3 regions of the Pseudoalteromonas sp. A3 genome follow, and region 1 is predicted to be linked to each of the others. Evidence: predicted binding sites of a transcription regulator. Region 1 holds the regulator's gene; each other region holds the start of a gene.

Region 1 (4,289 bases):
TAAGGCCTTTTGACTTTGAAAGTTTAGCCACACATGTATTTCAATATGTGAGCGATGAGCAGCTTGAGCTTGCTTCTATTTCCGCTTTATTTATTGTTTTGGTTGGGTTGATCCCCTTGTATTTTATTAATCGTTCTATGGAGCAACGCAGTTAAATGAGCCGTTTAAATTTACAAGACGTGGGTTATCACTACAGTGGCACGCACGTGCTACACAATTTAGATTTAACGGTGAGTCAAGACGAAATTGTGTGTTTGCTCGGAGCCAGCGGCTGCGGTAAAACAACCACCTTAAAAGCAATTGCTGGCCTTATTGAAATAAATGAAGGTAGTGTATTTATAGATGGCAAATGTGTAAGCGACAAGCATACATTTGTATCACCAGAGCATCGTAATATAGGGATGATGTTTCAAGATTATGCCCTGTTTCCGCACCTCAGTGTGGCCGATAATATTGCGTTTGGGCTGGGTAAAGTAAGCAAAGCGCAAAAACAGCAACGGGTAGAGGAAATGCTAGAGCTAGTGCATTTAACGGGGTGTGCAAAACGCTACCCTCATCAGCTCTCGGGTGGCCAGCAGCAACGCGTGGCTATTGCGCGGGCTTTGGCTTATAAGCCAAGTTTATTGCTTCTTGATGAGCCTTTTTCGAACATAGATACACAAGTACGCTTTGAGTTAATTGCTGATATTAGGCGCATTATTAAAGCGCAGCAGGTTTCTGCGGTATTTGTTAGCCACTCAAAAGAAGAAGCCTTTGCGTTTTCAGACACGCTAGCCATTATGCACCAAGGAAAAATAGCCCAACAAGGTACACCAGAGCAGCTTTTTGCCATGCCAAAGACAAAGGAGGTTGCAGAGTTTCTGGGTCAGGGCATATACTTAGGCGCAGAAGTGTTAACGGCAACTGAATACACAACGCCTTTTGGTGTCGTGCAATCGCAGCATGAGCATACGCACAGTGCAATAAAAGGGGTGGTGTATATTCGTCCGCACCATATTGAGCTTGCGCAAAATACGCAGGCCGATAACCCTCAAGGTGTGAGCATTTTAAGCCGTCGGTTTATAGGCTCGGCTTATGTTTACACTGTTGTAATTGCAGAGCAAGAGATTGAAGTTGCCGCACAATATGGCCAGTCATTTGAAATAAATGAGCAGGTTATAATAAAAATAAAACCTCACACGGTGAATTTTTTCGAATCATAACAAATGTGTTATTCGCTGTGTTTTATAAAGCTAAGGAATAACAATGGCGCAAGCGCAATCTGGGATTTGTGCTGAAGCAAACTTACACGGTTTGCATTTATTTTTTAATGTATTTGATGGTCAAGACGAGTCATTGCGCGCAAAGCTTAAGCGCGTAAGCGCAATTGAAGAAGAGTTTAGTGATCAGTTCTCCGAAGCCATGCTCTCTTGCATGGTGGCTATAGGCGCGCAATATTGGCCGCATATACTACCTGAATATATCCCAAGCGAGCTGCAAAGCTTTCCTAATATAAATCACAGTGATTTTGTTATGCGCGTACAGCCATGTGATTTATTCATACAAATTCGCTCAGACCGAGAAGATGTTAATCACCTTTTTGCATTGCAAATATTAAAGTTGTTTTCGCCCGATGTAGAGCTGGTTGAACAAATTCGCAATTTTAGGTTTTTAGATGGGCGAGACTTTAACGGCTTTATTTATGCAGGCGACACCCCACATGGACGCCAAAAACGAATCACGGCACTGGTTAATAACCCCGACAGCTTTGAACACCAAGGCAGCTATATTCATGTACAGCGTTATAAACATGACCTGAGTGTATGGCAGCATTTATCACTAAGCGAGCAAGAGCATATTATGGGGCGCACACGTTTAGATAACACCTTAATTGAGCCTAAGGTAGATACGAGCCACGCGACTAGAAGTGAGCTAAAAGATGAAAGCGGCCAAGCAGTACTGCTTAACCAAAGCATGCCGTATGGCGATGTTTACGAGCAAGGCATGCTAAGTATTACATGCTCAGCATCGGGAAGTGCGTTTGAAAAGGTACTTAACAGCCGCATAGGAAAAGGGGAGTGTTACGACCACTGGCTTGATTTTACTCAAGCCGATATGGGCTCAGCGTTTTTTGCGCCGTCAGTTAGTTTTTTAAAACAGCTTTAAACCGTATCAAATAAAATACGTACGCGCTCTAGTGTAATGTCTATTTCAGATATTTTTGCTGGGGCAATAAAAATAGTGTCATCTCCGGCAATTGTGCCCAATACACCATCCGCTTTGCCTAGTGAGTCTAATAAGCGGGCAATTAACTGCGCAGCGCCTGGGCTGGTGGTTATAATAATCATCATTTCGTTATGCATAATATCAATAACAAGCTGACGTAGTGGGCTTTTAGCAGTCGGTACGCCCATTTCTGCGGGTAGGCAATAAACCATTTCTTGTTTAGCATTACGAGTACGCACAGCGCCAAACTTGCTAAGCATGCGTGACACTTTACTTTGGCTTATATTGTCAAAGCCTTGCTCTTTTAATGCTTCGACTATTTCGCCTTGCGAGCCAAAGTTCTCTTCTTTTAAAAGTGCTTTAAACGCTTTTACCAGCGCTTCTTGTTTGTCTTGTGGTTGCATAGTCTTTATTCATTTTTGTTATTTATAATGCAAATTCTACACAAAAATGAATAATTATGCAGCAGTTGTTTAGTTAACTTGCCAGTTTGCTGCGATAAACCAACAAAGTTTACAACTATGGTCGAAAATATACCTGAAATAAGCAGGATAAATTTGTTTTTAGTCGCTAATTTCATTATCTTAAGAGCCACAAATATTTCCTACCTCAAATTACGGAGAATTCCAATGAAAGTTGCTGTATTAGGTGCTGCAGGCGGTATCGGTCAAGCGTTGTCTTTATTATTAAAAACAGGCTTACCAGCTGGTTCTGAATTATCACTTTACGATGTTGCACCAGTTGTACCAGGTGTTGCGGTTGACCTATCTCACATCCCTACAGATGTTAAAGTAGCAGGTTTTGGCGCAGACGATTTAAATAAAGCGCTTGAAGGGTGTGATATCGTACTTATCCCAGCGGGTATGCCACGTAAACCAGGTATGGATCGTGCGGATTTATTTAACGTAAACGCAGGTATCATCAAAACATTAGCAGAAGGCATTGTAGCTAGCTGTCCTAAAGCGTTAGTGGGTGTTATCACTAACCCAGTAAACGGCACTGTGCCAATTGTTGCTGAAGTATTCAAAAAAGCAGGTACTTACGACGCTAAGCGCGTATTTGGTATCACTACGCTTGACGTAATTCGTTCAGAAGCATTTGTTGCTGAGCTTAAAGGCGTAGACGTAGCAACCGTTAAAGTACCAGTAATTGGTGGCCACTCTGGCACAACCATTCTACCTCTACTTTCTCAAGTTGAAGGCGTAAGCTTCACTGAAGAAGAAGTAGCTACACTTACTCCACGTATCCAAAATGCAGGTACTGAAGTAGTAAATGCTAAAGCGGGCGGTGGTTCAGCTACATTATCTATGGGTGCTGCTGCAGCACGTTTTTGTATGTCTTTAGTTAAAGGCCTACAAGGTGAAGACGTAGTAGATTACGCATACGTTGCTGTTGAAAATGGCGATGCAGAGTACTTTGCTCATCCAGTACGTTTAGGCACAAACGGCGTAGAAGAAATTCTTTCTTACGGCGAGCTAAGCGCATTTGAAGAAAAAGCTAAAAACGACATGCTTGAAACTCTGAAAAAAGACATCAAAGAAGGTGTTGATTTCATGGCGTAATAGCCAAGTTATGCACAAAAAAGCCTGCTTATGCAGGCTTTTTTATTGCTCGAAAATTATGGCCCTTAAAAACTAATTAAGGGAGGCTGCAAAGTTAGTGATCTCGCTCTACAGCTATACGCGCTAAGCTGATTAACGCTTGCTTGTACTGCGACTCTGCTAAAAAGTCTAAACAGGCAATGGCCTTGTCTGCTTCTTGCTGCGCCTTTTGCATTGTAAATTCAAGTGCGTTGGTTTGTTTAAGTGCCGTTAAAATAGCCTCAAGGTTATCCATACCATTGCAATGCTCAATGGCATCACGAATAAGGGCTCTTTGCTGATCACTGCCGTGCTTCATCGCATATATTAGCGGTAAGGTTGGCTTACCTTCTGCTAAATCATCACCAATATTTTTACCTAATTGGTCAGCGTCTGCGTTGTAATCAAGCACGTCATCAACTAACTGAAAAGCAGTACCTAAATGCATACCATATAAATTAAGCGCATCTAACACACTGTTATCTTGCTCGGTAATAATAGCTG
Region 2 (4,289 bases), 230 kb from region 1:
TTGTGGTTGGCGGAATTATTTCATCAACTCTACTGACGCTATTAATATTGCCTGCACTTTATAAATTAGTGCATGCAAAGTTTACTAGGCATAAAAAGGCTGAGCTTATTTAGTATAGTCTGCAATTTTTTTAATATAAATTATCTATCTGGTTAAATATCTTAACTAAAATAAGCACTCATTTTTTACTTTACTGTGAGCAGAGGAATAGAGTTAAAGGTACTATAGGTATGCAAAACCATCATTTTTCGGCTGATTTCCTAAAATATTAGGCCTTGAGTGAAACAGAGCTAACAAGATATGTCGTGTAGCAGTATAAAGCTATTTTAATGGCTTTTTACTGCTAACTTTTTGTTTATAAAATCGCGCATTTCATCGGTTAATACACTGCTAGAAATATATTGCATACCTTTATTATGGTGCACTAAGTAGCCGTGGTTAGTTTTAATAATATGGGTTATTTCTGCCCACTTAAATGTATGGCTTTTATAGTGGTTTTCGGTGCTAATAGCGTCATCGGTAAACGAAAGAGTAACCGTTGAGCCCGAAGCACGACTAAACATTTGGCGCGTAACCCACCAAGGCCTGCGGTAATAAAAGGCAACGCATTCTAATACACCCAGCATTATTAAAAATGTACCTAGGTAATGATCATCCATAGCGTAAATACTAATTAAACCTAAGCACACCAGTAATGCCAGCAAAAAATACTTTGGCTTGGCTGCTTTACTATAAGAGTGGGACTCGTCAAAGCATTCGTAGTAGTAGGGTTTATCGAGTGTGTAAGTGGTGGTCAGTGCCATAATTGCTAATAAGTAATAGTTTTCGCTATTTTAACAAGCTAGCGTAAAAATCACACCCGTTAATGTAGGCTATGCATTATAAGAGTTAGAAGCCGCTTTTTATTAGCGCACAAAAAAACGGCTTATTAAAAGCCGTTTTTTACGTTACCAAACAGATTAACAGTTAGTTTCTTCTGCGTTAACGCCTTCTTTTACATTTTCGCATGCATCTTCAACAGAGTTTTGCACGTCAGTTACTGCTTCATCAATACGCTCACCTGCTTCTTCTGCATGGTTGTCTTCACAACCCATCATAAAGAAACCTGCAAATACGGCGATTAGTGCTGCTTTTAAAGTTGTTGAGTTCATAATGTAATTCCTTGTATATGTTGATTGTTTAGTGTTTTAAGTATGTTAGTAGCTACCTGGGCGATTTACCGCGCAGCGCACCTGAAACTAAAGAAATCACTAAAAGTACTAAAAAGATAAAGAATATAATTTTTGCTATACCAGCTGCGGCACCTGCGATACCACCAAAACCTAACACTGCAGCGATTAAAGCAATAACTAAAAATGTAATTGTCCAGCGTAACATTGTTTTCTCCTTGGTTATCAAATTCGTTCGAAAGTAATAATGCCAGTTGCGTGCCAGAGTTTAATTTTATTATTTTTCAATATGTTATGGTTTTTGGGGCGAAGATTATAAATTTAGGATTGGTAAGTTTTACGTTTAACGATGTAACTTATTCACACTATTGTAAAGAGAGTAAAAAAATAAATATTTTTTGCGCGCTGCTTTACTAGTCTTGGTAAGACCAATTTACATTTTAGCCAAGCTGATTTTTTACCTGCCGTTTAACTTACTATTTTTTATAGTTTTTAAGTTTTTTTGGGTTTAACCATATAACCTTTGCCTATAACGGTTATTTTTATCATCTATATCTAAGCTAATTTAACCCTGTATTAGCTATGTTAACTATTGTGACTGTATGTTAGTTTAATTTTAATTGGTTTTACCAATTGACAGGTGGTGGACAAAGTTAAAAGTTTTGTTATCATTCGGTGAATAATTATTTAAATAAAGCGGTTTTTTATATCGCTATATAGTGCAGGGGGAGAAAAATGGATATAGGAGCTGTACTCACAACCGCAGGTAGCTTGATGCTTACGGGCATGGTGGGCGTGTTTGTATTTCTTTCAATATTGATTGGTGCTGTGTCACTCATGTCTAACTTGGTTGCTCGTTTTGACGAGGCTGAAGTTGCAATACCGGTTAAATCACCATCTTTAAAATCTCAAGGTGTGCCAAACGAGCACATCGCTGCTATTAGTGCTGCCATTGCTCAGTACAAATCAAATAATAAATAAGAGGCACACATGGCTAAATTAAAATTAACAGAACTTGTTTTACGCGATGCTCATCAGTCTTTACTTGCAACCCGTATGCGCTTAGATGACATGCTACCTATTGCTAGCAAACTTGATGATGCCGGTTATTGGTCTATTGAGTCGTGGGGCGGCGCTACGTTTGATTCGTGTATTCGTTATTTAGGTGAAGATCCGTGGGAGCGTATTCGTGCCCTTAAAAAAGCAATGCCTAATACTAAACAGCAAATGCTATTGCGCGGGCAAAATTTATTGGGTTACCGCCACTATGCCGATGACGTGGTAGAAAAGTTTGTAGAGCGTGCCCACAAAAATGGTGTAGATGTATTTCGTATTTTTGACGCCATGAACGATGTACGTAACTTAGAAACGGCAATTAAAGCAGCTGTAAAAGTAGGAGCACACGCACAAGGCACTATTTCTTATACTGTAAGCCCTGTGCATACTCTTGATATGTGGTTAACCCTTGCAAAACAGCTAGAGGATTTAGGTTGTCACTCTATTTGTATTAAAGATATGGCAGGCTTATTAAAACCATACGATGCAGAGCAACTTATTAAAGGGCTAAAAGAAACCGTTTCTATCCCTATTGCTATGCAGTGCCATGCAACCACCGGTTTAAGTACCGCTACGTATCAAAAAGCCATTGATGCAGGCATTGATATGCTTGATACCGCTATTTCTTCAATGAGTATGACTTACGGTCATTCAGCTACAGAAACCATTGTAGCAATTGTTGAAGGTACGCCCCGCGATACCGAATTAGATTTAAACCAGCTAGAAGAAATAGCGGCTTATTTTAGAGATGTACGTAAAAAGTACGCTGCCTTTGAGGGGAGCCTTAAAGGTGTTGATGGCCGTATTTTACTCGCACAAGTACCTGGTGGCATGTTAACCAACATGGAAAACCAACTTAAAGAGCAAGGCGCAGCAGATAAGCTAAATGAAGTATTACTTGAGATCCCACGCGTGCGTGAAGATTTAGGTTTTATCCCGCTAGTTACTCCAACATCGCAAATTGTAGGCACACAAGCAGTACTAAATGTGCTTACGGGTGAGCGTTATAAAACAATTACCAAAGAAACCGCCGGTGTTTTAAAAGGCGAGTATGGTTTAACACCAGCACCTATGAATAAAGAGCTGCAAGAGCGAGTGCTTGATGGCAGCGAGGTTATTACGTGTCGCCCTGCAGATAATATAGCCCCAGAGCTTGCATCGCTTGAAGCAGAGCTGCAAAAAGAAGCGCAAGAACAAGGCTTAACACTTGCTGATGAGCAAATAGATGATGTGCTTACCTATGCATTATTCCCACAGGTTGGCCTTAAATTTATTAAAAATCGCAACAACCCAGATGCCTTTGAAGCAGTGCCAAGTGCTGATGATGCAAACGCTAAGCCTGCAGCAAAACCTGCAAGCAACAAAGGTGTTAGCGCTGAGCAATACAGCGTTAAAGTTGACGGTAAAGTTTACGATGTAGTGGTTGCACAAGGTGGCGAGCTTAAAGAGGTAACGCTAAAAGATTCAGAGCACTTACCACAATCAGCATCGGTTGCATCAGGTGAAACACTGAATGCGCCACTGGCGGGTAATATTTTTAAAGTAAAAGTAAAAGCAGGCCAAGCCGTAAACGAAGGCGATGTGGTTGTTATTATGGAAGCGATGAAAATGGAAACCGAGGTTCGTGCAATGCACTCAGGTACTGTGGCTGAGGTCTTAGTGTCTGAAGGTGATGCTGTGACAACGGGCGATGCAATTATAGCGATGGCGTAGGAGTAGCTTTAATGGAAGGTCTTTTAAACCTTTGGCATGCTACCGGCATTGCTAACTTTACGTTTCCTGGCTTAATAATGATTGCGGTAGGGTGTTTGTTGTTGTTTTTAGCCATTTCTAAAAACTTTGAACCCCTATTACTGCTGCCGATTGGCTTTGGCGCAATACTGACTAATATTCCGGTTGCTGGGCTTTCTGACCCAGGTGGTTTGCTTTATTACGTGTATTACGTAGGTATTGATACGGGGATCTTCCCTTTATTAATTTTTATGGGAGTAGGGGCGCTAACCGATTTTAGTGCGCTTATTGCCAACCCGCGTATGTTATTACTGGGTGCAGCCGCGCAGTTTG
Region 3 (4,289 bases), on a different contig from region 1:
TAAGTGGCGCTAAGCAATTGCGAGAGCAATTTGAAACAGCAACAGGAGCCCAAAACAATGAACATTCATAATAAAAATAAAGCGTTAATACACGACTTTAGACAGGCTCTGTATAACTTTGATATAAACGCCTTGCATACACAAATTAATACCGTGTTTAGCGATGACGCGCTCATTCAGCTGTGTTACCCGTTTGAAACACTTGCCAACCCTAATGCACTTATTGAGCAAGTTTATTTACCGCTTAGCGAGGCATTTGTAGGCTTAGAGCGCCGCGATACAATAGTTATGGCAGGTAGCTCAATTAACGACTCAGACTGGGTAGGTTGTTGCGGTTATTATACCGGTTCGTTTGAAAAGCCATGGCTTGATATCCCCCCTACTGGGCACCAAGTTAGCATGCGTTTTCATGAATTTTACCGTATTAAAAATAACAAAGTGGTAGAAGTACAAGCTATTTGGGATATTCCCGAAGTAATGATGCAAGCTAAAGTATGGCCGCTTTCGGTAAGCTTAGGTAAAGAGTGGCATGTACCAGGCCCTGCAACGCAAGATGGATTAATCACAAACGAATACAATGAAGAGTACGCAGCACAAAGCTTAAAACTTGTGGGCGGCATGTGTGAGCACCTTGGTTTTTATGCCAAAGGCGGTATAGAGGCCATGAAGCTTGAGCAGTTTTGGCACCCGCACTGTAGCTGGTATGGGCCAAGTACCATAGGCACTGCACGAGGTATAAAAGGGTTTAGAAACTGGCATCAAATTCCGTTTTTAAATGCCCTCCCAAACCGAGTAGGTGATGCAAGTAAAGGCTATTTATTTGCCGATGAAAACTATGTTGGTTTTACCGCATGGCCGGGTATGAGCATGACTATTAGTAATGATGGTTGGTTAGGTATTGCGCCCGCAAATCAGCAAATAACCATGCGTAGTCTCGACTTTTGGCGCGCCGAGAATAACTTAATTCGCGAAAACTGGGTGCTGATAGATATACTTGATGTGTATCATCAAATTGGGGTAGATGTATTCGCACGCATGAAAGAGCTTACCAAAGCGCGCTATTTAAACTTTGCGCCCTAGGGCGTATAAACAAAAAAAGCTCTGTTAAACAGAGCTTTTTTATTACTTAAATAGACTATGCGCCTGGGTTCGCAATACTTTGCGTGCGCTTTAAAATATCTAGGCCTTGTTGTTTTAACCAATAAGGAATATCAATAATGACCCAGTTTTCTACCAGTTTATCGCCCTCGCGGTGATACACATCCACCACGCGCATATCTGCTGGGGTATTAGCACCCGGTAGGCCTAAAAAGCCCCCAATGGCCGTGTTAGTTAAGTTAGGCCAGCCAAAAAAGCAGGCAAACTCATCTTCAGCAAACCGGCAAATATGGCCGTTAAATACTTTACCCGTTAACCCTTCTCTAAATGGATACATGTGCTGCTGCTGATAACGCTTAATTGTGTAAGTAGCGCCAATGCCTGCTGGGCCATACCACACCATGTTTTCATCCCAGGTTTTACCAAGCACTTCGGGCGGGCACGTATCAACGCCACTTTTATTAAGCGCGGTTAGGTTATCAATCATTTGATTTACCAGCGCCATTGTTTTTTCGCTTTGCTCATCACTACTTTTCCCCAAACGAATACCATCGTGCGTACGCGGCCCGGGATACGTAAAATATTGCCCAGTAGAGAGCGGCAGCGGGTTTAAACCTACTCGCATCATAAGGCCAATAATATCGACAAAAAAACCGGTCTGAATTATTTTTCCGTCTTTAACACAGTTAAATTCGGCATAGCGCAAAGTGGCAAGCTTATGGGTTGGCGCAATACCTAGCCAATCTTTATCAAATAAGCCCATAAAATGGCCCATGCTCATCACCCACTGGCCACCGTCGGCTTCGCTTTGCCCAGCAATAAAAATATCCTCACGGCGCTGCAGCGCACTAAACGAGCTAAATAATGGCTGCCAAACTTGGGCAATTACATCATTCGCACACTCAAGCTCATTAAACGGGTGCACCCCTTTAAAGCTGTATTCATTGGCCATAAACTCATTAAATACGGCTTGTAAATCATTGCCTTGTGCTTTTTCTAATGCAGTATGAAATTGACGAACTAGTTGTTTATCTTTAAGTATATCTGCCATGATTATTCCTCATTGTTTGCGCAGTCAAATTAATGTCTTCAAACCGCCGTTAAACACACTTTAACAAAATGTATTGCATTTAAAGAGTAATTAAAAGCCTGTGAATAGTAAGTTATAAATTGCTTTAAAATAATACTAATGAGAATTGACTTCGAAGTCAAAGTGATTCATGATGATTCAAAATAAAAAATACAAATAGGCTCTCAAGCCCGTAAAACCTAATCTAACAGGATTAATTATGAATGATTTTGGATTGTTGAATTGGAGCATTCTCATCGGGTACATAATTGCCAACCTAATACTTGGGTTTGTAATTAGTAAAAAGATCAGTAGTGCTAACGACTTTTACATAGGTCGAAAAACAACACCTTGGTGGGCTATTGGTATATCGGTTGTTGCTACTTATGTAAGTGCGCTCACCTTTTTAGGTGCGCCAGCGTGGTCTTACAAAGAGGGACTCTCGGTTATTGCCATACACCTTAACTACCCACTGGTTATTGTGGCGGTGGTGTGTTTGTTTTTTCCGTTTTTTTACAATGCGGGTGTGGCCTCTATTTACGAATACCAAGAGCGCCGCTTTGGTAAAAAGGCCCGCTTACTTATCTCTACTATTTGGTTAATATCACAAACTATGGGTTCAGCCGCAGTGCTGTATGCAACCTCCTTAGTGTTGGCCTTTATTATTGATATAAATGTTATAACTGCGATATTTTTAGTTACCATAATCGCCCTTATTTATACCATGCTAGGTGGCATAACCGCCGTTATATGGACCGATGTAATTCAGTCAGCCATATTATTTATAGGGGCTGGTATTATTATGTATGCCCTCATTACCTCTATGGATGGTTCATTTAGCTCAACACTGAGCGAGCTAAAAAGCCAAGGTAAATTAGACCCACTTAATTTCTCGCTCGACTTTACCCAAGTAACTACCGTGTGGTCTGGCGTGCTGGCTATGTCGCTGTATCACATTACGGTGTATGGCACTAACCAAATGATGGTGCAACGCACCCTTGCCGCTAAAAATATTGGCGATGCTAAAAAATCCTACTTACTAATGGGCTTTATCGCGTTCTTTATTTACTTGTTCTTTATATTTATGGGCGTGCTGTTTTATAGCTACTACGGCGGGCGCACTTTTGAAAACGACAACTTAATTATTTTACAGTTTGCAGCTGATTATGGCTTACCAGGGTTAATGGGCATTATTGCCGCAGCGGTAATGGCAGCATCTATGTCGAGCCTCGATTCAGCACTTAACTCACTTTCAACCATAAGTACTATCGATTTTTATAAAAAGTACTTTGCGCCTGAAAAAAACGACGCTCACTATTTAAATGTTACTCGCTTATTTACGCTAGGTTGGGCGGTGATCATTATTATTCCGGCCATTATGTATCACCTATACAGCGAAGGCTCAATTTTAGAAATACTCACTAAAGTAGGCTCGTACTTTGTAGGTGCTCAGCTTGGCATGTTTGCCCTTGGGTTTTTCTCTAAGCACACCACCGAAAAAGGCTTATTAATAGGCACCTTAGTGTCGTTTATTACCGTTGCTGTGTGCGCACTGTTTACCGACATTGCATGGCCATGGTACTGCGCCATAGGGGCAATAACCTGCCTTGTATTTAGCATTGCGTTAAGTATTGCATTTGATGGCTATCAAGAGGATTACAACGAATACACCATTAAAGGTCAGTTAAAAGCATTTAAAGATCAAAAACGTCCAGAAAAAGAAAACGGCTGGTACTTAATTCCGGGTAAGTTTGACTCAATCAATTACTGGTTACTTGGCTTTTTTGTACTGAGCTTTGCCTCTCTCATGTTATTTGAATATTTTGTGTAAGGTGAAATAAATGAATATTTTAGAACAACTTTTCGAAAACTTCAGCGCTGCAGAATTGCCAAATCAAGCATTGCTTGCAGACTCCGTTCAATGGCAGGTAAGCCACCCTTTTGAGCCTATTAGCACAAAGCAAAATGTGATTAATGATTACTTTGGCGTACTTAAACATTCGTTACCTGACATAGAGCGCAAACCGTTTATCTCTATCCAGGGCGACTACAAAGGTGAGCAATGGGTGTGTGCAACAGGGTATTTTACCGGCACATTTACACAGCCTTTATTGGGTATTCC

The links. Region 1 encodes ArgR, which controls arginine synthesis, uptake and breakdown. Its sites were predicted from a motif close to ANTGAATANNTATTCANT; they were not measured.
Region 2: the regulator ArgR is predicted to act here: its motif matches at 1,844-1,861, upstream of OIZ54_RS12070 (OadG family protein).
Region 3: the regulator ArgR is predicted to act here: its motif matches at 2,249-2,266, upstream of OIZ54_RS13505 (ester cyclase).

The regions. Positions count from the first base shown of each region.
Region 1 is NZ_JAPCKL010000006.1:246,453-250,741, reverse strand. Features, by position in the region: gene OIZ54_RS13120 (ABC transporter permease) at 1-155, shown strand, start outside; gene OIZ54_RS13115 (ABC transporter ATP-binding protein) at 156-1,202, shown strand; gene OIZ54_RS13110 (Dyp-type peroxidase) at 1,246-2,145, shown strand; gene argR (transcriptional regulator ArgR) at 2,142-2,609, opposite strand; gene mdh (malate dehydrogenase) at 2,835-3,767, shown strand; gene ispB (octaprenyl diphosphate synthase) at 3,862-4,289, opposite strand, start outside.
Region 2 is NZ_JAPCKL010000006.1:20,744-25,032, reverse strand. Features, by position in the region: gene OIZ54_RS12090 (efflux RND transporter permease subunit) at 1-113, shown strand, start outside; gene OIZ54_RS12085 (YcxB family protein) at 327-803, opposite strand; gene OIZ54_RS12080 (hypothetical protein) at 960-1,151, opposite strand; gene OIZ54_RS12075 (DUF1328 domain-containing protein) at 1,204-1,377, opposite strand; gene OIZ54_RS12070 (OadG family protein) at 1,905-2,150, shown strand; gene oadA (sodium-extruding oxaloacetate decarboxylase subunit alpha) at 2,160-3,938, shown strand; gene OIZ54_RS12060 (sodium ion-translocating decarboxylase subunit beta) at 3,950-4,289, shown strand, end outside.
Region 3 is NZ_JAPCKL010000007.1:79,933-84,221, reverse strand. Features, by position in the region: gene OIZ54_RS13515 (HpcH/HpaI aldolase family protein) at 1-71, shown strand, start outside; gene OIZ54_RS13510 (ester cyclase) at 58-1,080, shown strand; gene OIZ54_RS13505 (ester cyclase) at 1,136-2,149, opposite strand; gene OIZ54_RS13500 (sodium:solute symporter family transporter) at 2,388-3,998, shown strand; gene OIZ54_RS13495 (ester cyclase) at 4,009-4,289, shown strand, end outside.